Regions from separate parts of the Paenibacillus sp. 19GGS1-52 genome, predicted to be linked through region 1. Evidence: predicted binding sites of a transcription regulator. Region 1 holds the regulator's gene; each other region holds the start of a gene.

What was found. The regulator Rex, encoded in region 1, represses fermentation and respiration genes when NADH is low (regulators of the CRP and FNR family bind a similar motif). The targets are predictions, from matches to a motif close to TTGTGAAATATTTCACAA.
Region 2: adhE (bifunctional acetaldehyde-CoA/alcohol dehydrogenase) is a predicted target of Rex. The motif match lies at 4,315-4,332, and genes of this name have one in related genera.
Region 3: H1230_RS01600 (cytochrome ubiquinol oxidase subunit I) is a predicted target of Rex. The motif match lies at 6,397-6,414, and genes of this name have one in related genera.

What each region holds. Positions count from the first base shown of each region.
Region 1 covers NZ_CP059724.1:2,472,055-2,479,793, forward strand. The annotation lists gene H1230_RS11630 (tetratricopeptide repeat protein) at 1-555, shown strand, start outside; gene dinG (ATP-dependent DNA helicase DinG) at 672-3,533, shown strand; gene H1230_RS11640 (redox-sensing transcriptional repressor Rex) at 3,603-4,259, shown strand; gene H1230_RS11645 (amidohydrolase) at 4,246-5,547, shown strand; gene H1230_RS11650 (cell wall elongation regulator TseB-like domain-containing protein) at 5,601-6,119, shown strand; gene H1230_RS11655 (hypothetical protein) at 6,550-7,092, shown strand; gene H1230_RS11660 (AAA family ATPase) at 7,085-7,739, shown strand, end outside.
Region 2 covers NZ_CP059724.1:2,205,908-2,213,646, forward strand. The annotation lists gene H1230_RS10320 (response regulator transcription factor) at 1-339, shown strand, start outside; gene H1230_RS10325 (carbohydrate ABC transporter permease) at 458-1,381, shown strand; gene H1230_RS10330 (carbohydrate ABC transporter permease) at 1,383-2,255, shown strand; gene H1230_RS10335 (ABC transporter substrate-binding protein) at 2,388-3,857, shown strand; gene adhE (bifunctional acetaldehyde-CoA/alcohol dehydrogenase) at 4,408-7,029, shown strand; gene pflB (formate C-acetyltransferase) at 7,291-7,739, shown strand, end outside.
Region 3 covers NZ_CP059724.1:332,682-340,420, reverse strand. The annotation lists gene H1230_RS01625 (TetR/AcrR family transcriptional regulator) at 1-18, shown strand, start outside; gene H1230_RS01620 (CxxH/CxxC protein) at 103-270, opposite strand; gene cydC (thiol reductant ABC exporter subunit CydC) at 360-2,117, opposite strand; gene cydD (thiol reductant ABC exporter subunit CydD) at 2,114-3,877, opposite strand; gene cydB (cytochrome d ubiquinol oxidase subunit II) at 3,877-4,890, opposite strand; gene H1230_RS01600 (cytochrome ubiquinol oxidase subunit I) at 4,880-6,283, opposite strand; gene H1230_RS01595 (cold-shock protein) at 6,505-6,735, opposite strand; gene H1230_RS01590 (cold-shock protein) at 6,838-7,038, opposite strand; gene H1230_RS01585 (S1C family serine protease) at 7,329-7,739, opposite strand, start outside.

The DNA.
Region 1 (7,739 bases):
TTATGCAAGTACAACATGCTGCATAGACTTAGCGATAATGTAATGGATGAATGGCTAATCTTTGCTGAGAAGCTGAGCAACTTCCGCGAACATACGGATTTGTCAGCCGAGCTTGAGGAACCAGAACCAGAACCAGAAAAGGAAGCCCCTGAGCTTTTTATGGATTCTTTTGTCAGGGGACAAGGATATTACAAGCTGCTTATGTACCGGAAATGCATCGAGCAGTTTAAAGAAGTGATCCTGCGTTATCCGGATAGCCTCGCTGCCCGATTGTATTTAGCCATGGCTTACCTGCAGGAAGGGGAAGGTGAGACAGCCTGGAATCATTTGGATCATATGTTGGCTTTAATCCGCGAGATTAAACTTAAGGCAATGATCTACAATGCTATGGGCTGTATCCGAGCCGCACAGGAACGCTTTACTGAAGCCCAAGAGTTGTTCAGGCTTTCGCTGCAGCTCGATCCTGAACTTCCTGAGCCTACCGTCAATCTGGAGGTTTGCCGTCGCCGTGGGGGCAAGCTCCAATTTGGCAACCAACTTGTTTCGCTTTTGTAAGCATAAGCTTTTCCATTCAAGCGATGCATCCACTGAAGAAGCGGCGTGCATCGCCTTTTTTCGCAACTTCTGTTATGCTGATAAAGAGTCTCAAGTGAAAGGGATTAGAACTTATAATGAAATTTGCCGTGCTTGATTTTGAAACGACGGGAACCCAATCCGTGGGTGAAATTATCCAGGTTGGCCTTGCCATTATAGAAGAAGACCGGTCGATCTCCCGGGTTTATGGTTCTTTTGTCAAGCCGGGAGCACCGATTCCTCCTTTTATTACGGGTCTGACCGGTATTACAGATACAGATGTACAGGATGCCCCAGCGCTGGAAGAGATGATGATGGAACTCGTACCACTGCTGGATGATGTTGTGCTTGTAGGTCATAATGTTGCTTTTGATTTCAGTTTTCTGCAAAGTGCTTTAGACCGATGTGGTTATCTGCCGTTTCAGGGGCGGATTCTGGATACGATTGATTTCCTCAAGATATGTTTTCCTTCCCTGACGTCGTATCAGTTGGGAGCGGTCAGCACCAGCTTTGGGGTAACGCATGAACGTCCGCACCAGGCGGACAGTGACGCGCTTGCAACCGCACTTTTATTGCTGAAGTGTCTGGAGGAGCTAGATAGTCTCCCACTGCTTACCATTCAGAGGCTTAGTGAGCTCTTCAACGAAGAAGAAAGCGATCTAGGCTGGTATTTCGACGGGCTGTTGCGGGAACGTGAGAAGGAAACCCTTCAACCCGAAGGTGACCTCACCTTCTATCGACAGTTGGCACTGGCTGTAGGAGATTGGACAGAGCTTGCACCACCAAGAGATGATCATGATGCTAATCCACTGGATAATCTCTCCTTTACTGATTATATGGAAGAGGTAACCAGACGGCTTAAAGATACATTGCCCCATTACGAAAGCAGGGAAGCACAGGATATTATGATCACTGAGGTGATGACGGCGCTTGCTGAAGATAAACATTTGCTGATTGAAGCAGGGACGGGAACCGGGAAATCGCTCGGCTATCTGCTTCCAGCTATTTATCAGAGCGTGCGAAGCGGTCAAAAAGTCATGGTCAGCACTCATACTATTAATTTGCAGGATCAATTACGTGAGCGTGATGTCCCACTCCTGACTAAGGTCATTCCATTTCCATTCAAGGCTGCAATCTTCAAGGGAAGAGGGCATTATTTGTGTCTGCGCAAGTTTGAACATAAGATTAATAAGAAGGACTTTATAAGTCCGAGAGAAGACTCGCTTACAGCAGCTCAAATGATCGTATGGTTGACTCAAAGCGAATCCGGAGATGACGAGGAACTCAATTTGGGTGGTCGTGGTGGTGATTTCTGGGAAACTGTGGCCAGTGATACCGATTCTTGTCTGGGACGCGCATGCCCATGGTTCCGCAAATGTTACTACCACCGGGCAAAACATGAAGCCGGTATAGCTGATGTAGTGATAACGAATCATTCCAAGCTATTCGCAGATGTGAAGGCTGGCCATCAACTGCTTCCTGCTTATGAGCACCTTGTTATTGATGAGGCCCATCATTTGGAGGATGTAGCTGGCAAGCATCTTGGAATGAATATGAAGCATTTCACTGTGTCGCATGCACTCTCACGTCTCTATAAGGATAGCCGCAACGGTCAACTGCCGGCACTGCGACTGATGTTGCAATCTTCAGGCAGTGAGCAGGCCTCAGAATGGAGCGGAGTCATAGACAGGATTTATCCTGATTTGCTTACGGTGAAGGAAACCTGGGATATGCTTACTGATAAGCTGTTTAGCCTTATGCCAGAGCGCAGTGATGCGTCTGCTGGCGAAGCTGGGCAATTAGTTCTGCGTCTGCTCCCGGGGAATAAACCTAAGACGTGGGAGGAACTGGAGGCTCTAGAGAACTCCTTAAATCTCACTCTAACGGATATCATACGCAAGGGTGACAAGATGCTGAATGAGATGCGTGATCAGGACGGACAGTCTTCCTCTGACAGTCTTGTGACCGATATCAGTGGTTTATTCAAAGATTTGGCTTCTATTCGTGAACAAGTGCGTTTCTTTATGGGAATGAATGACGACAATGTAGTATATTGGCTGGAGGCTAATGGTAATTATCGCAGCAAATCGTTACAGCTCTATGCGGTGCCTGTGGATGTTAGTTCGCAGCTCAAGGAGCTGTTCTTCGATAAGAAGCGGAGTATTATATTAACTTCGGCTACCCTGTCTGTCGATAAATCATTTCAGTTTATGATTGATAATCTAGGTCTGAATGCAGCTGTTGAAGAAGGTCGCCTCATGACAGTGTTGCTACCCTCTCCGTTCCGTTATCGGGAACAGGCGCTGCTCGTCATTCCGCGCGATTTTCCAAGTGTGAAAGGTAGTGTGGGGGATGCCCGATTTGTGGATATGCTAGTGCAGTCACTTGCTGAAGCAGCAGTGGTCACCCGTGGGCGGATGCTTGTGTTGTTCACCTCTTACAAGATGCTTCGCCAAGTGTATGAGCCGCTTAAAGAAGCACTGGCTTCGCAAGAAATCACTGTACTGGGCCAAGGAGTGGAAGGCGGCAGCAGAAGCAAGTTGATCCGCCGTTTTCAGGACAGCACAGCTTCTGTGCTGCTCGGTACGAGTAGCTTCTGGGAGGGTGTAGATATTCCGGGTGAGGCCTTGACCTGTCTTGCTATCGTCAGACTGCCGTTTCAGCCACCGAACCATCCGCTAGCCGAGGCAAAGGCAGAGTTGCTGCAGGCTCAGAAGAAGAATCCGTTTATGAAGCTGTCTGTTCCACAAGCAGTCATTCGCTTCAAGCAGGGTTTTGGGCGTCTGGTGCGCACAGCCCAGGATCGCGGAATTGTCATTGTATATGATACCAGAGTTATTGAATCTTATTATGGGAAGTATTTCCTTTATTCACTACCAGGCCCCAAGATGGAGCATATGCTTACTGATCAAATGGTTCCTCGTATTGCTGAATGGCTGGAAGAAGGCGGCGTTATCTAAAACGTCGCCAATCCTGTTGATGTGAATCACCATTATTTGGAACTATATCTTAAATTAGGAGGAGAAAACATGAAATCGGATAATAAAATATCGGAGGCTGTCGTTCGCAGGCTACCAGTGTACCTGCGTTTCCTGAATGATCTCCAAAAACGTGAAATTCCCACAGTTTCATCTCAAGAGCTTGGTCAAAAATTAGATCTTAACCCGGCGCAGATTCGTAAGGATCTGGCTTATTTTGGCGATTTTGGTAGAAAAGGGATTGGTTACGACGTATCCTATCTCATTGAGAAGATCCGCCACATTTTGAAGCTGGACCAGCAAATTAACGTAGCTCTGGTAGGTGCCGGTAATCTCGGACATGCGTTGTCCAATTACAATGCTTACTTGAAAGACACGATGAAGATAACAGCGGTGTTTGACTCCTATGCCCCCAAGGTAGGACAACAAATTCACTCTTTAACCGTTCAACCTATGGATGAGCTGGAAAGTACCATCCGCAAGCAGGGAATCCGCATTGGGATTATTACTGTTCCGGATTTTGAAGCGCAGAATGTGGCTGACATTTTGGTTACATCAGGAATCGAAGCGATTCTGAATTTCGCACCGGTTATTTTGAAGACGCCTTCTTATGTGCGCATTCATGCGGCTGACTTTACTACAGATTTGCAGAGTCTGGCCTATTATTTACAAGATGGAAGGGAAGAGATTGAAGATGGCAAGCAATAAGACTGTTATCAAAAACGGGCGTTTTCTCGTACCGGGAGCGATTAAGCCTGTTCTGAGTGGATATATGACTATAGAAGATGATTTAATCTCTTACATAGGTGAAGAGGAACCTCTTTTTGAAGAGGGTGTACAAATCGTTGACGGTAGCCGCCTGCTGTTCATGCCGGGACTAGTGAATACACACGGACATACAGCGATGTCCTTGCTGCGCGGTTACGGAGATGATCTGGCGCTACAGGTATGGCTTCAGGAGAAAATGTGGCCGATGGAGGAAAAGTTCACCGGAGATGATGTGTACTGGGGCACTTCACTATCTGTGCTGGAAATGTTAAAGGGAGGCACAACCACCTTCCTGGATATGTATGATCATATGGACCGGGTAGCCGAAGTTGTTGAGCAATCAGGCATTCGTGCTGTTTTGATGCGTGGAGTAATTGGTCTGTGCTCTGAAGAGGTGCAGAATCATAAGCTTGCAGAAGCTATTGCGTTTGCCAGCAACTGGTACGGGAAGGCTGAGGGTAGAATCACTACGATGATGTCACCACACGCGCCATATACTTGCCCACCGGACTTTTTTGTGAAGTTTGTGCAAGCCGCCCATGATTTGGATTTGCCAATGCACACGCATATGTCGGAGACGAAACGCGAAGTGGAACAGAACATAGCTGATTACGGTTTGCGGCCTGTAGCGCATCTGGAGAAGCTGGGCATGTTCACTCGTCCATCACTTGTAGCCCATGCTGTTCATTTGAACGATGAAGAAATCGGAATTTTATCGCGTCATAATGTTGGCGTTTCCCATAATCCTGGTAGCAACCTGAAGCTTGCCAGCGGAGTGGCCCGCGTTACAGATCTCCTGAATGCAGGTGTGAAGGTGTCCTTGGGTACGGATGGCGCAGCAAGCAATAATAATCTGGATATGTTCGAGGAAATGCGGCTTGCGGCACTCATCCATAAAGGTGTAAGTGGTGATCCAACAGCTGTTCCTGCTCCACAAGCCTTGCGTATGGCTACGGAGTATGGAGCAAAGTCGATCTTTTTAGATAAGGTGGGCAGACTTGCGGCCGGAATGAAAGCAGATTTCATTGCATTGGATATTGATCAGCCCCATCTGCTGCCACACACGGATTTGCTCTCTCATGCTGTTTACTCAGCCAGTGCCAGAGATGTGGAGCATGTCTGGATCAATGGCAAGCAGGTTGTGAAGCACGGTGAATGTCTGACGCTTGATGAGGAAGCCATCTGCCGCAAGGCGCAGGAATCCTTTGAAGGGCTGTTGAAGCGGTAACTGACCTGTACTTCTTAGTTGTCTGAATTAAATATACGAAAGGAAGCTGCAGCTTGAAGAATAGGAGAAAATGGATCCTGCTGGGCTCGGCCCTCATTCTGCTCCTTCTGGTCGGACTTAGCCAGTTCTATGCCTACATCATGAAAGATCAATGGAACGAGCGAGATGCCGCTGAGGACGTTGCCAGAACACGTACCGGACTGACAGAGGTATCGAAGGCACAGAAATCAGTGTGGGATGAAAACTCGGTGTATTGGGTTCTTACGGGGAAGAATGAAGCTGGAACCGCGATGATGGTATGGGTACGCTTTACAGTAGAGGGTAAGGTTGCTGATGGCGACAACGCCGTTTACGGGGAAGAACTAAGTAAGGGAACCTCAGAGCAGCAAATGCGTGTAATTATCGCTGCTCAACTGCCGGATATTAAGATTGAACGGCTGCTGCCGGGTGTGTATAACGGAGAGTATGCTTGGCAGCTTTTCTATGAGCAGGGAGAACGTTATTATTATCAATTCTACCGTTTTTCTGATGGAAGTCCGATTGGAGAGGGCTACAGTCTGCCTAATCGTTAAGTTGTGAGACAACTGAGGAAACATTCCGTTAAAGTTTACAACATCAAAACAGCAAGTCCCACAACTGGGACTTGCTGTTTTTTTGATTTTTCGGACTGCCGCTAGTAGTATTGTAATTAGATCGATCTCTGTAATATCCTGCGGATTTATGTATATCCAATAGATAGATCAAAATATATCTTTTGAAGGAAGATTCGAGAACTTTGTTGTCGATAAAAGCTGAAAGGAGAGCCTCAAATAGGAAGGAATTAGTATTAAAAATTTTAAATAAATTCACATCTTCTTCCGATTTCGTATATACACCTATGATATACTATTACTTGTATTGATGCATGCCTAATAACATGCTAGTCTCGGATTAGCGCTAGACACGCTATTTTTATCAGTTCATACAATCTAATGATTTTCATCTTTGAGAGGAGGACGTTTCTTGAAATTGCGTATTGTACCTGTACTGCTAACGTCACTGCTGTCAGCTGCCCTTTTGTTCGGTGGGTGGTTTCTGTATCGTCAGTATGTCATTCAAGAGCCGCTCCAAAAGATTGTGGCAGGATATCAAGGTGTTAACAGTTCACATATTACTATTAACCGTAACGAGGTCACATTGAAACTAGATTTGCAACCGGGCACGAAATTGCGTGAACTGGTTCAATATGTGTCTACCGAAGGGAAGTCAGTAATCGGTGCTCGGACACTGAAGCTTGATGTTGATCAGCATTCCAACACTCTACTAGATGAATATTGGGATAAAGCAATGTTCTCGGTTGCAGAAGCAATGGAGAGCCGAAAGTATACACTAATACCTGCTAAACTTGATGGACTGAAGGAGCAATACTCGAAATATACTGATGTGATCGCTACGACGGAAATCGACGACAATAATGTCTATGTAAGCCTAAGTAACGGTAAAGAGAGCAAATTCATCATTTTACCGCGACAACCGGGAACGATGGGGGTATGGAATAATGCCTAAGTGGTTGAAAGAAGCTTTTGTTGGATTTATCCCTGTATTGTTGATCTTTATGGCGTTTATTGGTGTTAATATTTTTCCTGTGGTTATCGCCGGAGGAATGGTTGGTGCACTTCTACTTATAGCCCATTTACGTGGCGGCATGACAGTGAGTGCCGGAGCGGAGAAGAAACGCAAGAAGAACGGACCCTCCAAGCTTACCTTTGATGAAATTGGCGGTCAGGATAGTGCGAAGCAGGAACTGCGTGAAGCGCTGGATTTTCTGATCCGGCACGAAGAAATCAGTAAATTTGGGATTCGCCCGCTAAAAGGGATCTTGCTTACAGGCCCTCCGGGAACCGGTAAGACATTAATGGCTAAAGCCGCAGCACATTACACAAATTCTGTATTCGTAGCTGCAGCAGGCAGTGAGTTTGTAGAAATGTATGTTGGTGTAGGTGCCGGACGTATTCGTGATTTGTTCAAGGATGCCCGCGCTCGTGCAGTTAAGGAGAACAAAGAAAGTGCCATTATTTTTATTGATGAAATTGATGTTATCGGCGGCAAGCGCGAGGGCGGTCAGCAACGTGAATATGATCAGACTTTGAATCAGCTGTTAACCGAAATGGACGGGATATATAATAACGAAGCTCCGCGTATTCTGCTGGTTG
Region 2 (7,739 bases), 270 kb from region 1:
TCGGTAGAGGAACTGCATACACGGAGTAATCTGATCGTGGAGAAAGCCCAGGAATACATTGATGAGAACTATGCCCAAAAAGGCTTGACCATTCATGAGGTCGCCAAGAAGAATCACGTCAGCCCCAATTACTTAAGTTATTTGTTCAAGAAGAATACAGGCTTTAACCTGTGGGAATATGTGATCAAGCTGCGGATGGAAGAAAGCCGTGAGCTGATTCTCAATACGGATTTACGGCGGTATGAAATAGCAGAGCGGGTAGGCTATGAATCACCGGAGCATTTCAGCAAAATTTTCAAAAAATACTACGGAATCAGTCCGAGCGAATTGAAGAAGTAAGAACAGTCACGATTGCGGTAGATATAGACATGTTCAGCACCTCTCTCTTTTCCTACAATTTAAGGTAGGAGTCATTATGTGAATAATGGCCTAAAGAACAGAGGAATGAGGGAGCCTGATGAACCAAACCGTAAGTATAAGCGAGAACCTGCCGGTGAAGCAGGAGAGTAAGCCGTACAAACAAAATCGTTGGAAAAAGAACTTCTGGGGATATTTGTTTCTCCTGCCCGCGATTGCTATCTTTATTATGTTTATGTGGGTTCCTATATTTAAAGGCTTATTGTATAGCTTCTATAATGTAGACTTTGTAAAAGGCAACAGCTTTGTCGGTTTGGATAATTACAGCAGAGCGCTTAGTGATCCCGACGTGTTGACGGCGGTCAAGAACACCCTGTATTACATGGTGTTAGGTCTCGCTATCGGCTTCTGGGTCCCCATTGCCTTTGCCATCGCGATTTCAGAGCTGCGGAAATTCGGGGGATTTGTACGGGTCGCGGCCTATCTGCCGTTCGTTGTTCCTGGTGTGGTACTGTATGGACTTTGGAGATGGCTGTATGATCCGGTGGGACCGATCAATGCCTTAATTGGTTCGCTCGGTTTGGACCAAGTTGCCTTTCTGACCGACAGTAGGTGGTCGATGGTGTCCCTTGTTTTTATGGAGACCTGGCAGCAATTCGGTTCAGGGATGCTGATCTATCTGGCCGCTGTGCTCAGTATTCCACGTGATTGGTATGAAGCGGCTGAAATCGATGGCGCTGGCGTTTGGGCTCGTATCCGTCATATCACGCTGCCTTCACTACGAAATCTCATTATTCTAATGTTGATATTGCAGATTATTGCGACTTCACAAGGTTATCAGTCACAGTTAGCTTTGCTGGATGGTGGGCCGAACAATACGACGCTGACCTATGCGCTGCTGATTGTGAAGTACGCTTTTACAAGGCTGGATTATGGAACAGCTACTGCGCTTGGCATGCTGATGTTCATTGTCCTTGGTGGTTTGGGCATCTTACAGTTCAAGCTTAACAAGGAGGACAATTAAGATGAAGAACACGGAAAGAGGCATACTTTCGCAGCATGATCTCAAAAAAACGAGCAACAAAGTAATTTACGGAATAATGGTTCTAGTTCTCCTTATTATGGTCTTTACCATGCTGTATCCGATACTCATGACGATGTTCAACGGCTTGAAGTCGAATCAGGAGGTCAACTCGTTTCCACCTCATTTTTTCCCGCAGGAATGGCATTTCAGCAATCTCAAGGATGCCATGAATTATATAGATCTGCCGATGTTCCTCAGGAACACGATTTATATTTTCCTCGGAAATATGGTTGTGACACTGGTGGTGCTGGGCATGGCTTCGTTTAGTATATCCCGGATGAATGTGCCCTACAAAAAAGCATTCTATTTCTTCTTCCTCATGACCTTATTTATTCCGGCGACCAGCTATATGATTCCGAACTTTGTGAATTTGAAGGAGCTTGGTCTGCTGAATCAGTATGCCGCCTTCTGGCTGCCTGCCGGAGCGAACACCTTTTATTTTCTGCTGCTGAAGAACTTTTTTGATGGACTTCATCCGGAAATCTTTGAAGCAGCACGCATCGACGGTGCCTCAGAGCCTAGAAGCTTTTTCTCCATTGCTGTGCCGTTGTCCATTCCAATCTTTGCAACACTGGCGATCTTTATCTTCTCTACGGCGTGGAATGACTGGTTCTGGCCATCTCTGGTCATGCATAGTGAGGATAAATATACGCTGGCGACAGCGATCTATAAATACGTCATTAATGTAAAAGCACTTAATACCAACATCAAATTTGCTATTCTGTTTATTGTTACCCTGCCGCCGATCATCGTCTTCCTGATCTTCCAAAGATTTATTATGCGTGGAGTCGCTTTATCGGCAGTAAAAGGCTGAGCATAGGATGACAGATTTAGAGGTGGATCGTAAACCTGCACATGAAAGGAATATAAATGCACCTCGTTTGTAAGCGATTTCTCTTTTATGATGAAGTTGTAAGATAATAATGAATTGAAAAGGGGAGTTTCAATGCGTAAATTTTCCAGCGTGTTAGCATGCCTCCTTGTGACCGGCACATTGTTGTCCGCCTGCGGCGGTAACAATAATAACAACGGTAACGCACAGGGAAACAAGGAAGGGGAAGCATCTCCGGCAGTAACCAATGCCGCAACTGATAACGCCAGCAGCGCAACCGAAGCGCCAGCGGATGATATCACCCAGAGAAAAGTAACCATTAAGATTCACTATCCTACGCCTGACCTGACAGAGATAAGAGCACAGGAAGATGACAAGATCAAGCGTTTCCAAGCAGAATATCCAAATGTAGAGATCGTTAAAGATGACTGGCAGTACAATGTAAGTGAAATCGGAGTTAAGATGGCGGCTAATGAAGCACCAACTTTCTTTAATACCTACGCTACTGAAGCTAAATTCCTGGTGGAAAAAGGCTGGGTTGCTGACATCACTGATCTGTGGAATAAATACGAATTCAAAGATCAAATTAATCCGGTGCTGCAGAATCAATTCATTATTGATGGCAAAGTATTCGGGGTCACGCAAAAGGGTTATGTTACAACTACGATGATTAATAAGAAAATGCTCGACGACAAAGGTGTTGCGGTTCCGCCTATGGATTGGACCTGGGACGATATGCTGAATACTGCCAAAGGTGTAGCTGATACCAAAAAAGGCATCTCCGGTATCGCACCCATGGGTAAAGGCAACGAAGCAGGTTGGAACTGGACCAACTTCCTGTTTGAAGCAGGCGGCGATATCCAAAAGATTGATGGTGGCAAGGTTGTCGCAACCTTCAATTCTGATGCAGGCATCAAAGCACTGGATTTCTACAAAAAGCTGAGATGGGAAGCCAATGCGATTCCTCAGGACTGGGCACTGGGCTGGGGTGATGCTGTAGGCGCATTCCAACAAGGACGTACGGCTATGGTTATGGCTGGCTCCGACGGTGTAATTGAGCAAGCCTTGAATCAAGGTGGAATGAAGCCTGAGGATGTGCTTACGTACCCAATGCCAGCTGCTGAAAAAGGCGGCAAGCATACCGGTGTACTCGGCGGCGATTATCTCGTCATCAATCCTAATGCCACAAAAGATGAGCAAGAAATGGCTTTCCGCTATATTACCTTCGATTATTTCTCTGACAAAGGCTTAGAAGCACTCGATGCTGTGTTACAACAACGGACAACAGACGGTAAATATTTCATTCCACCGCTTCTGGATTACTATTCCGCAGATTCCGATTTCGGCAAGAAAACAAAAGCTGTCTACGATAAGTATACCAATGTCTACCAATATAGCCCTGACATCATGGCTCTGTTGGACGGCAAACCGGAAGCGCAATACAATACGCAAGATTACTATGCAACAATGTCTAACGTTATTCAGGAGCTGTTCTCCAAAAAAGGCACAGATTCCAAAGCTCAGCTGGATGCTGCAGCCAAAACCGTACAAACGAAATTTTTTGATACTATTAAAGTGGAGTAGTCGTCGAACAGATCTTATAGCTGGATTGAACTAAAATGAGCATGCCAAAAGCCGGCCCTTTGGAGGGCCGGCTTTTGGCATGCTTGCTGAAGGATGGAAAGCATCTTACACTCCGGAAATGCCGCTTACATACGAGTGATACTGAACGGCCTTAGGCATTAAATGCCTAAGGGTGACTTTTGTTCAATGGTTATACTAATAATTGAGCGGGCAAAGTATCTAGATGGTACACTATTAACCTAGGAGGAGCTTGAAGGATGACTGGAAGCAGGTAATATGGCAACCTTATTGCATTCAAAAAGAACAAAGCAAAATCCAGGTGACGCAAAAGGAATTAAGGTCTACAATTTCATAATGAATGGAATTTTAGGCTTGGAAAAAATGAAAAAAATGGATTAAAATCCACAATATAATCGAATGAAAGCGCTTTGAAAACGAATCAAAAAAAGTTTAAAGTATGTGAAAGATTTCACTATGCATATTGGATAGAATGTGATAGAATGAATTTGTAGAGAAAAACAACTCAAAAATTGACAGGAGGACGAGGGAGATGGCAGTAAAGAATGAAGTCGCCGCCCAAGTTAAACAACCTACCGCTGAAGAATATATTCAAACGGTAGTTGACAAAGCAAAGAAAGCTTTAGCAGAATTCATGTTGCTCGACCAGGAACAAGTGAATAACATTGTTCAAGCCATGGCATTGGCTGGACTTGATAAACACATGTATTTGGCGAAATTGGCTGTCGAAGAAACAGGACGCGGAGTATACGAAGATAAGATCACGAAGAACATCTTCTCAACAGAATATATCTGGCACGGAATCAAGTACGACAAGACAGTAGGTGTTATCGAAGACAACGCTTATGACGCTTTCCAGAAGATTGCAGAACCAGTCGGAATCATTATGGGTATCACACCGGTAACTAACCCAACATCAACCACAATGTTTAAGGCCCTAATTTCCGCGAAGACACGTAACCCTATTATATTCGGTTTTCATCCATCTGCGCAACAGTGTAGCTCCGAATCCGCAAGAATTCTTCGTGACGCTGCTGTTGCAGCTGGCGCTCCTGAGAACTGTATTCAGTGGATTGAAATGCCTACAATGGACAAAACAAACGCATTGATGAATAACCCTGATGTTGCTCTGATTCTGGCAACTGGCGGATCGGCAATGGTTAAAGCAGCTTATAGCTGTGGCAAGCCGGCTCTCGGCGTAGGTCCTGGTAACGTGCCTGCCTTCATTGAGAAGAGCGCGGATATCGATCAGGCTGTAACTGACCTTATTCTTTCCAAATCTTTTGATAACGGCATGATCTGCGCATCCGAACAAGCAGTAATCATTGAAGAAGCTATCTTTGATCAAGTGAAGAAGAAAATGATCGCAAACGGCTGTTACTTCGTAAATAAAGAAGAATCTGCCAAACTGACTTCCGGCGCAATGAACGTTGAAAAATGTGCAGTTAACCCGGCAATTGTTGGACAATCTGCAACGAAGATCGCTGAAATGTGCGGAATCCAGGTTCCAGCTGGCACTAAGATCCTCGTAGCCGAACTTGAGGGCGTAGGTCCGAAATACCCGCTTTCTGCTGAGAAGCTCAGTCCTGTTCTAGCTTGCTACAAAGTAAAAAATGCTGATCAAGGTATCGAACGCGCAGCACAGATCGTTGAATTTGGAGGCATGGGTCACAGCTCAGCTATCCACTCCAACAACGAGGAAGTTATTATGAAATTCTCGCACCGTCTGCAAACCGGACGTATTCTTGTGAACTCTCCTTCTACACATGGAGCAATCGGTGATATTTACAATACAAATATTCCTTCTCTGACTCTGGGCTGTGGATCTTATGGTCGCAACTCGGTATCGCAGAACGTTACTGCCATCAACTTGATCAACGTGAAAAGGGTGAACCGTCGTAAAGTGAATATGCAATGGTTTAAAGTGCCGGATAAGATTTATTTTGAAAAGGATTCTACACAATACCTGACCAAAATGCCTGATATTACCCGTGTTGCTATTATCACTGACCCTATGATGGTTAAACTTGGATATGTAGAAAGAGTTGAACATTATCTGCGTCAACGCCAAACTCCGGTAGCTATCGAGGTCTTCTCGGAAGTTGAACCAGATCCTTCTACAACTACAGTTGAAAAAGGTACGGCTATGATGAACAGATTCAAGCCTGACTGCATCATCGCACTGGGCGGCGGTTCCCCAATGGACGCAGCCAAAGGAATGTGGTTGTTCTATGAACATCCAGATGCTGACTTTAACGGACTGAAACAGAAATTTATGGATATCCGCAAACGCGTTTACAAGTTCCCAGAATTGGGTAAAAAAGCGAAATTCGTTGCCATTCCAACAACTTCGGGTACAGGTTCGGAAGTAACTTCATTCGCTGTTATTACTGATAAAACTGGCGAAAACCACATTAAATATCCGTTGGCTGATTATGAGCTTACTCCGGATGTTGCGATCATCGATCCAGTATTTGTTTACAGTCTGCCTAAAACAGCTGTTGCCGATACAGGTATGGACGTATTGACACATGCGATCGAAGCTTATGTATCTGTAATGGCGAGTGACTACACTGATGGTCTGGCTATCAAAGCTATCCAGTTGGTACACCAATACCTGATCAAATCAGCGTTGGAAGCCGATAAACTTGCCCGCGAAAAAATGCACAACGCGTCGACACTAGCTGGTATGGCATTTGCCAATGCCTTCCTGGGTATCAACCATAGCTTAGCACATAAATGGGGCGGTCAATACCACACGGCTCACGGACGTACTAATGCCATCCTGATGCCACACGTAATCCGTTATAATGCGAAGAAACCATCGAAGTTCGCTTCGTTCCCTAAATACTCGCATTTTATAGCTGACGAGCGTTATGCTGAGATTGCCCGCATTTTGGGATTGCCTGCTCGTACTACTGAAGAAGGCGTAAACAGCTTGATTAACATGATTCGCGATATGAATAAACAGCTGGGTATTGAAGAATCATTCCAACAACTGGGCTTTGATCCAAAAGACTTTGAATCCAATGTAGATTACTTGGCTGATAAAGCTTTTGAAGATCAGTGCACGACTGCTAACCCTAAGCTTCCACTGGTTTCTGAACTGGCTGAAGTATACCGTGATGCATTCTACGGAAGATTCGAAAACTAAGAGACTGTAATTCAGGCAATAATAAAGCACTGCGAAATTAGATGGGAGTGACAAATATCACCGAAAAGGTGATATTTGTCACAGTCTTTTTTCAGAAAACAAACTAAAATGTATGTATAGACAAGGTCCCGGTTATGAAGTATCGATTGTGAAAATTATTACAACCATTTCATATTCTTAGGGATCAAACAAGACGCGGGATTAACCTTCAAGCCTGCGATCTCACAAAAATAATATAAATATAAATGGAGGGATTTAGCAATGTCGGTGATCGAAAAAGATGTACAAGAGGTTAAGTCGGGATGGCGCGGATTTACAAAAGGCAAATGGTCAAGAAAAGTAAACGTTAATGATTTTATTGAGAAGAACATTTTACCTTACCTGGGCAAGGAAGAATTCCTTGCAGGCGCAACTCACAATACCAAAGAACTTTGGAAACTTGTTTCCGAAATGACTAAGCAAGAAATTGCTAATGGTGGCGTTCTTGATGTGGATGTTAACACTGTATCCACTATTGTATCGCATAAACCTGGATACATTGACAAAGACAAGGAACAAATTGTCGGCGTTCAAACAGATGCACCTTTCAAACGTTCGATCCAACCATTTGGCGGTATTAAAATGATGATCGATGCTTGTAAAGCCTATGGCTTCGAGCTTCCACAAGAAATTGTTGATATGTTCACGAATATTCGCAAAACGCATAACCA
Region 3 (7,739 bases), 2.1 Mb from region 1:
ACGCCCCCCACTCCCTGAAACACAAAAAAGGACGTGAGTCACGTCCTTTCGCACCATCATTTTCACTTTAGACGTATCACGCACTTAAGCGACAGCTAACAATCAGACCACCAAATACTCCGCATTCTGCTCGCATTCCGCACATTTCGCTGGCGGGTCCCAGTCAGAGAATTCGGTTTCCTTCAAATCTACAATGTCAGGCGCATCCTCATACTCGTCCACAAACTTATCGATAGCCAGCTCTACGTGCTCCTTACACACTACATACATTCGACCAAGCATCCCTTTCTGTGCCGCTGCGGCTTAATACTCCTCTTACTGTTCTATCACACTTCCTTGAAAAAGGAAACTCTGTTCTCTTATTGGAGGCTCACCGGACGATCCAGTTCATACAATCTGCGGTAGCGAGGCTCCCGCTTGAGCAGCTCGGCATGTGTGCCACGCATCTCCACAGAACCATTTTCCATAAAGATCACTTCGTCCATTTGCTCCGCGCCCACGAGATGGTGCGTTACCCAGACCAGCGACTTTCCAGCCATCGCAGTGAAGATCGTTGCCAGCAGCTCGCGCTCCGTGCGTGGGTCTAGCCCTACAGTCGGCTCGTCAAGAATCACGACTGGCGTATTCTGCAACAGGATACGGGCCAGCGCAATCCGCTGGCGCTCCCCGCCGGAGAAGCGTTGACCTGCTTCACGTACGGGTGTGTTATAGCCTTCAGGCAGTGTAGAGATCAGTGAATCCAGCTTAGCCAGCGCGGCAGCCTCTTTCAAGTCCTCGTCAGAGGCCTGCGGATTACCCAGACGAATATTGTTCGCCACTGTAGTATCGAATAGATGCGGGCTTTGATTCAGCACCGCAATGATCGCCGGAATCTTCTCGCCATAAGCTGCGGCGTCGATTCCGTTAATGACAGCCGAACCTATGGTTGGCTTAATCGCGCCTTGAATGACCTTTAACAGCGTCGATTTGCCAGCACCACTGCGACCGATGATGGCGATTTTTTTACCTTGTGGAAGGTCGAGGTTGAGGTCGCGAATGGACCAGTCCTCTCCTGAATCATAACGGTAACCGGCATTTCGCAGTTGAATGTGCGTGCTGGAACTTTTAAGATGCTCGACAGGCTCCAGGTTCACTTGTTCTTGCTCCGCGTGAGCGGTTGCCCCGTTATCCTCTTCCACACCAGACAGGCGTTCCAGAGAATTGCGGTACTGCGGGATTTTCTCAACGGCTTCGGATACCGGCAGAAAAGCATCTGCCACTGGGAAGACAACCAATACGAACGCCGCAATCAGCGTCCCAGCAAAAGCTCCGTCTGCATATTGACCTGACGCCCAAGATATTAAAGTAAGCACGCCGATACCAACGATTGCCTGTCCGATAAACATACGTAGACGGGCCCAGCTGCGCAGCGCGGCATCCGTACGCGCTACCTTTTTCTCATCGGCTTCATAGGTTTCCACGAACTGGCTTTGCCGTCCGCTAATCACCCAGTCACCCATACCAAGTACGGCATCAGTGAGCTTCTGATAGAGAGAATTGCGCGCCTGCTTCACTTCACGTTGACGCTTCTGGGTGAAGAGCAGTGAAATCAAGGGCAGCACAACCACCAACACCAGCATGTACAGCGCCATTAGCAGCGCGAAGGCTATATCAAAGGTCCCTAATGAAATAACTGCAGCAGCATAGATCAGCAAGGCGACTACACTTGGAAATACCGTCCGCAAATAGACATTTTGCAAATATTCAATATCATCGGCAAGCATGCCAAGAATATCGCCCGTACGAAAACGCGAGGACAGAAACAGTGCCTGTGGTTCTAGGATACTGTACAGACGGACACGCATGTTAGAGAGAATCCGCAGAATAGTGTCATGTCCTACAAGACGCTCTACATAGTGAATGACAGCGCGGCTTGTTCCGAACGTGCGCACACCCACAATCGGCACATAGATCATTAAGATATTCTCTGGTGGAATAGAGGCTTTGGAGATCAGAAAACCCGAGGTATACATCAGTGATGATGCTGAGAAAATCGTCAGTGCTCCAAGCGCGATAATAAGTAGAAAGCGCCAAAAATACGACGATACATAGGGAGCAAACCATCCTTCACGTTTCAATGGATTCCCTCCAATTGCGCTTGTATAAGCTCATAATATGCACCCTTACGGGCTACTAGCTCCCCGTGGGTACCGATCTCCGCCACTTGTCCCTGCTGCATCACAATAATAAGATCCATATCGACCATCCAGTGCAGACGATGTGTAGCTAGAAACACCAGCTTTCCAGCAAATAGCGGCAGCATGGTTTCTTTCAGTTCAACCTCTGTCTCAATATCAAGATGAGCTGTCGGCTCATCCAGCAGCATGATCGGACGGCTGCTCAGCAAAGCGCGGGCTAACGCTACCCGCTGCTCCTGTCCGCCACTCAACACACGACCGCCGCCCCCAATCATCTCATCCAGGCCATTCGGCAAAGAGGCCACCAGTCTTGATAATCCAGTCGCAGCCACCGCTGCGGCAACTTCTTCCAGCGTAGCCTCTGGATAATAGAAGCGTACATTATCCGAGAGCGTACCACTGAAAATATAAGGCCGCTGCGGAATATAGGAGGTCTGCTTGCGCCAAGCCTCATCGGTGAGGGCACTAACATGATTGCCATCGATTGTAATACTCCCGGAGGTAGGGTGCAGGAAGCCGCCGAGTACATCCACGAGCGTAGATTTACCCGCACCGCTCTCCCCGATAATACCAATTTTGCTGGCACCTTTACATTGCAGGTTAATACCTTTGAGCGAAGAAAGGTCACCCTCTTCAAATTGCACGCTGACTTCATTTAGCGTAAGTATACTCTCGGGATGCCACTTAAAAATGGATTCCGCAGAATCAGCTGCAATAGCAAGTTCATTCCCCTTGCCCTCTAGCACCACAGCCTTCACCGTATCCCGGTCAATAATACTCTTCATTGCCTCTCCTGCTTCCTTCCCGTCCAGCGTGGCATGGAAATCTGTACCTACGAGCCGAACCGGCAGGAAATATTCCGGAGCCAAAATAAGAATGGTCAAGCCAGTAAGCAACGTCATCTGTTCGTTGACGAGTCTAAGGCCTAAACTTACGGCAACCGTAGCTACAGACAGCATTGTGAAGAAGTCCATGGCGAACGAGGACATAAACGCCACGCGCAGTGTACGCATGGTCGCCGAGCGGTAGCGATCGCTCACATCAGAAATACTCTGACTATGACTGCGGCTGCGTCCGAGAAATTTCAGTGTTTCTAAGCCGCGCAGCGAATCGACGAAGTGATTGGACAACGTGCGGTAAGACTTCAACTGGCGGTCCATTTGCTTGCGGGCCGTCATACCGATCAGAATCATGAAGACAATAATAATTGGCATCGTCACCGTAAGAATAATACCGCTCGTCATGTCCTGTGTGTAGACATAAATGAGCAGCAAGGCTGGTGTAACGGACATCCCTACCATCCGTGGAATAATCAGCTCCAGGTAAGTACGGAACTTTGTTACTCCTTCCAGTACAAGCGTAACCAGATTTCCGGTTCCCCGGTCGCCTACCATTCTGGGCCCAAGCTGGAACAGCTTGTCCATCATTTCTCTTCGCATGCTGCTGCCGGTCATTTCCGCAAAACGGTAGGAGACACGGCCCATCAGCATAGAACAGGCATGGCGCATGAGAAACGCAAGAAGGAACAATAGCGCAGTGCCCCATTGTTCCTTCAGCGGTTCTCCCGCAAACAGTGCAGAAATGACTTCTGCCAGCCATTTGGCCAGCAGAAGAATGGACACGCTTTGCACCAGGGTAAGGAAGCCTACGATCAGAAAGACCGGCATAACTCCTTTATACCTTAGCAAATTCTTATCCATTAGTATTCAAGATGCTCCTTCTCATGAATCCGTTTGTGAAAGATAAAGTAACTCCAAATCTGATATCCCAGCACGAACGGCAGCATCGTCAGCGCCACAATCGTCATGACCTTCAGTGAATAATGGCCCGAAGCCGCATTCGTGATGGTCAGATTGAAGGCTTGATCAATGGAGCTAATCATGACCCGTGGGAACAGGCCCACAAAGATTGAAGCTACCGACAGCGCAATTACAGCTCCGGTCATTCCAAAGGCAAGACTATCTTTCTTCTTCATCATGAAGTATCCAGCCAGTACATAAGCCACAATCCCCAGAACAACCATAATTAGCAGCCAGGCTCCATGCTTTTCAAATATGTCTGTCATATTGTAAGTCATAATTACAAAAGCCAACAGTAATGCGCCCAGTGGAAGCAGCAATTTCTGACCCAGCTTCCGTGCGCGGTTCTGCAGATCGCCAGACGTACGAAGCGTGGTGAACATCAGTCCATGCACCAGGCAGAGCAGAACTACCGTAACACCAGCTACGACTGTATAGACATTGACGATATCCGTAAATCCAGCATACATCTGCATATCCCCATCAATCGGCAAGCCTTTGATGAAGCTGGCGAAGACAACTGCCAGCAGGAAAGGAGGGAGGGCGCTGCCGAAGAAGATGCAAGCATCCCATGTTCTTTTCCAAGCCTGCGAATCGCGTTTGCCTCTGAATTCAAAGGCCACTCCGCGAGCAATTAGAGCCAGCAAGGCGAAGACAAAGGGAATGTAGAATCCACTGAACAGCGTAGCATACCAATCGGGAAAAGCAGCGAACATCGCCCCAGCAGCTGTAATCAGCCAGACCTCATTAGCATCCCAGAAAGGCCCGATCGAGTTAATCAGCACCCGGCGCTCTGTATCATTCTTGGCCAGAAACTGTGTTTCCATTCCCACCCCGAAATCGAAGCCCTCCAAGAAGAAGAATCCTACGAACAACACGGCAATCAGCAAGAACCATAATTCATTAAGAGACATTTGGGGACACCTCCTTGTTATATGGATCATGCGAAACATCGTGATCATTATCCATGGCATAAGGGCCTTTTCTGATGACCTTGATGAACAACCCAATCATTACGATTCCTAGAATCGCGTATATAGTCGTAAAAGAAATAACCGAGAATAACACCTGTCCACTCGAAATATTAGGAGATACACTATCCTTAGTCTGCATAAGACCAAATACCGTCCACGGCTGGCGTCCAATTTCAGTCATAATCCAGCCTGCCGTATTGGCGATTGGTGGAAGCAGCAGCCCCCAGAGCATGAACCGCATAAACCAAGTGTTTGGACGGTCCATTTTTTTGCGCCAGATCAGATAGATAGCATACAGACCCAACACGATCATCGCTGTACCAGCCGCAACCATGATCCGGAAGCTCCAGAAGGTTGTGCGCACGGGCGGGATATAATCCCCCTCACCATATTTCTGCACATATTCAGCTTGCAGTTGGTTCATCCCTTTAACTTCACCAGAGAATTTACTGTAGGAGAGAAAACTGAGCAAATAAGGTATTTGAATTTCATTGCTACTCACCTTGTTCTCCGGATCAATATTAGCATATATAGTCCAAGGTGCTGGGTCACCACTCTTACCCCACAAGCCTTCAGACGCTGCCATCTTCATCGGCTGAGTTTTGACCAAATACTGCGCTTGAGCATGTCCTGCAACAGCCACACCCATCGAAGAGACAATACCTACAATAGCAGCAATCTCAAATGACTTTTTGAAAAAAGATACTTCCTGCTTTCTCAGCAGCTTATACGCACTAATCCCCGTTACCAGAAATGCTCCCGTTGCATATGCAGCCAGCACTGTATGTGGGAATTCCACCAGCAACTGGCCGTTTGTTATCAGGGCTAAGAAATCATTCATCTCTGCCCGTCCGTTATTTATGGCAAACCCCACAGGGTGCTGCATGAAAGAGTTGGCGGCTAAGATCCAGAAAGCAGACAACATCGTTCCGAACGCTACCAGCCAAATGGATAACAGATGCACTCTCTTGGAAACCTTATCCCACCCAAAGATCCACAGCCCTATGAATGTAGACTCCAAGAAAAAAGCCAACAGCGCTTCAATAGCTAGTGGTGCTCCGAACACATCACCGACAAAACGCGAATAATCGGACCAGTTCATCCCGAATTGGAATTCCTGTAATATCCCCGTTACAACGCCTACTGCAAAGTTAATGAGGAACAGCTTTCCCCAGAACTGAGCCATCTTCTTGTACTCTTCATTCCCTTTTCTGACATACATCGTCTCCATGATCGCAATCAGGAGCGCTAGTCCGATAGACACCGGCACAAAGAAATAATGAAAAATCGTTGTCGATGCAAACTGAAACCGCGACAGCATCACTGTATCCATATTTCTCCCCTTCCTTCTTCCCTTTTCGTACTTATATTTTGTCAAAAATTCGAAGATCAAAGTGTGATAATAATCACATTATACACCCCATTTAGAGGCAAAAAACAATATATTTGTGACAAATATCACAATATTTCGAAAATAAGCAAAAAAAATAAGACGGTTTACCCGTCTCTTTGCTGTACGTCATTCTATAAAATGCTCAGCTCATAAAGCGTAAGTTAGGTGATAGAAGTACCCTTCTTCAGCGACTTGAGATCGCCATTGGAATTAAGCAAAATCGGCAGCATCTTCATACTGCGAACCATTGGGGAGTGACATAGACGGCAAGAAGGCGCATGTTCAAATGCAAAATTATCCCTCATCCATCCGTTACATCCATCATTGGTACAGGCCCAGATTGCGGTATCCTCTTCCGGTATTTCTTCTAAAGGCTTCTTCCGGTAGTTCATTACCGTTCCTCCCTTCCTTTATGTCAAAAGTTGAGAAAACCGATGGAAATGTAAAAAAAAGGCCGTCCCAACTTTCACAAGCGGGGACGGCACCTTCTATTATTACAGTTTTACAACGTTTTCGGCTTGTGGTCCGCGGTTGCCTTGAACAACGTTGAATTCAACGCGTTGGCCTTCGTCCAAAGTTTTGAAGCCGTCGCCAGTAATTGCGCTAAAGTGAACGAATACGTCACTTCCGCCTTCAACCTCGATGAATCCGAATCCTTTTTCTGCGTTAAACCATTTAACTGTACCTGTTTGCATGTGTGTTACCTCCACAAATTTAAATTAATATGTTCTTTTTATCTTCAGACAAAGAAAAAATTCACACATTGAAAAAGGTTGTATAACTCTACTTGACAGCCCTTTTCAATGCAAGAATTAGGTATCAACTGTATGATTGTTATCATATTACCACACCTGAATAGCAAAGGCAAGAGAGCTATCCGTATTTCCCCTTATTTTCCCGTATAAGGCTGACTTCCCAATGTAAGGGTTACCAGCCGGATAATTTGTCTCACCTACAATAGCAGTATATACACTCTTTAGCGCTTTTATTCCTCTGGTTTTTCAAGAAGTTTTACTACAACCTGCTTCACAACTCCATTGCGATAAAAGGTAATCTTTAGCTCGTCACCAATCTTGGTACTATCATATAAATATTTGCGCAATGAGAGCGTTGAAGTAATCGGCTCATTATCAAATTTCGTAATGACATCATTAAATTTCAGCCCAGCGACCTTTGCAGGTCCAACAGCATCCAGAACGACTACACCGTCTTTAATGCTAGCTGGCAGGTTCAATTCCTTGCGTTGATCCTCTGCGAGTGGAACATAGGGATTATTCAAATCTACAGAATAGACACCCAGATAGGAACGGGCTATCTTCCCTTTTTCAGCTAGTTCAGCCGCATTCTCCATCACATGATTGGACGGAATGGCAAAGCCGAGACCTTCTACACCCGT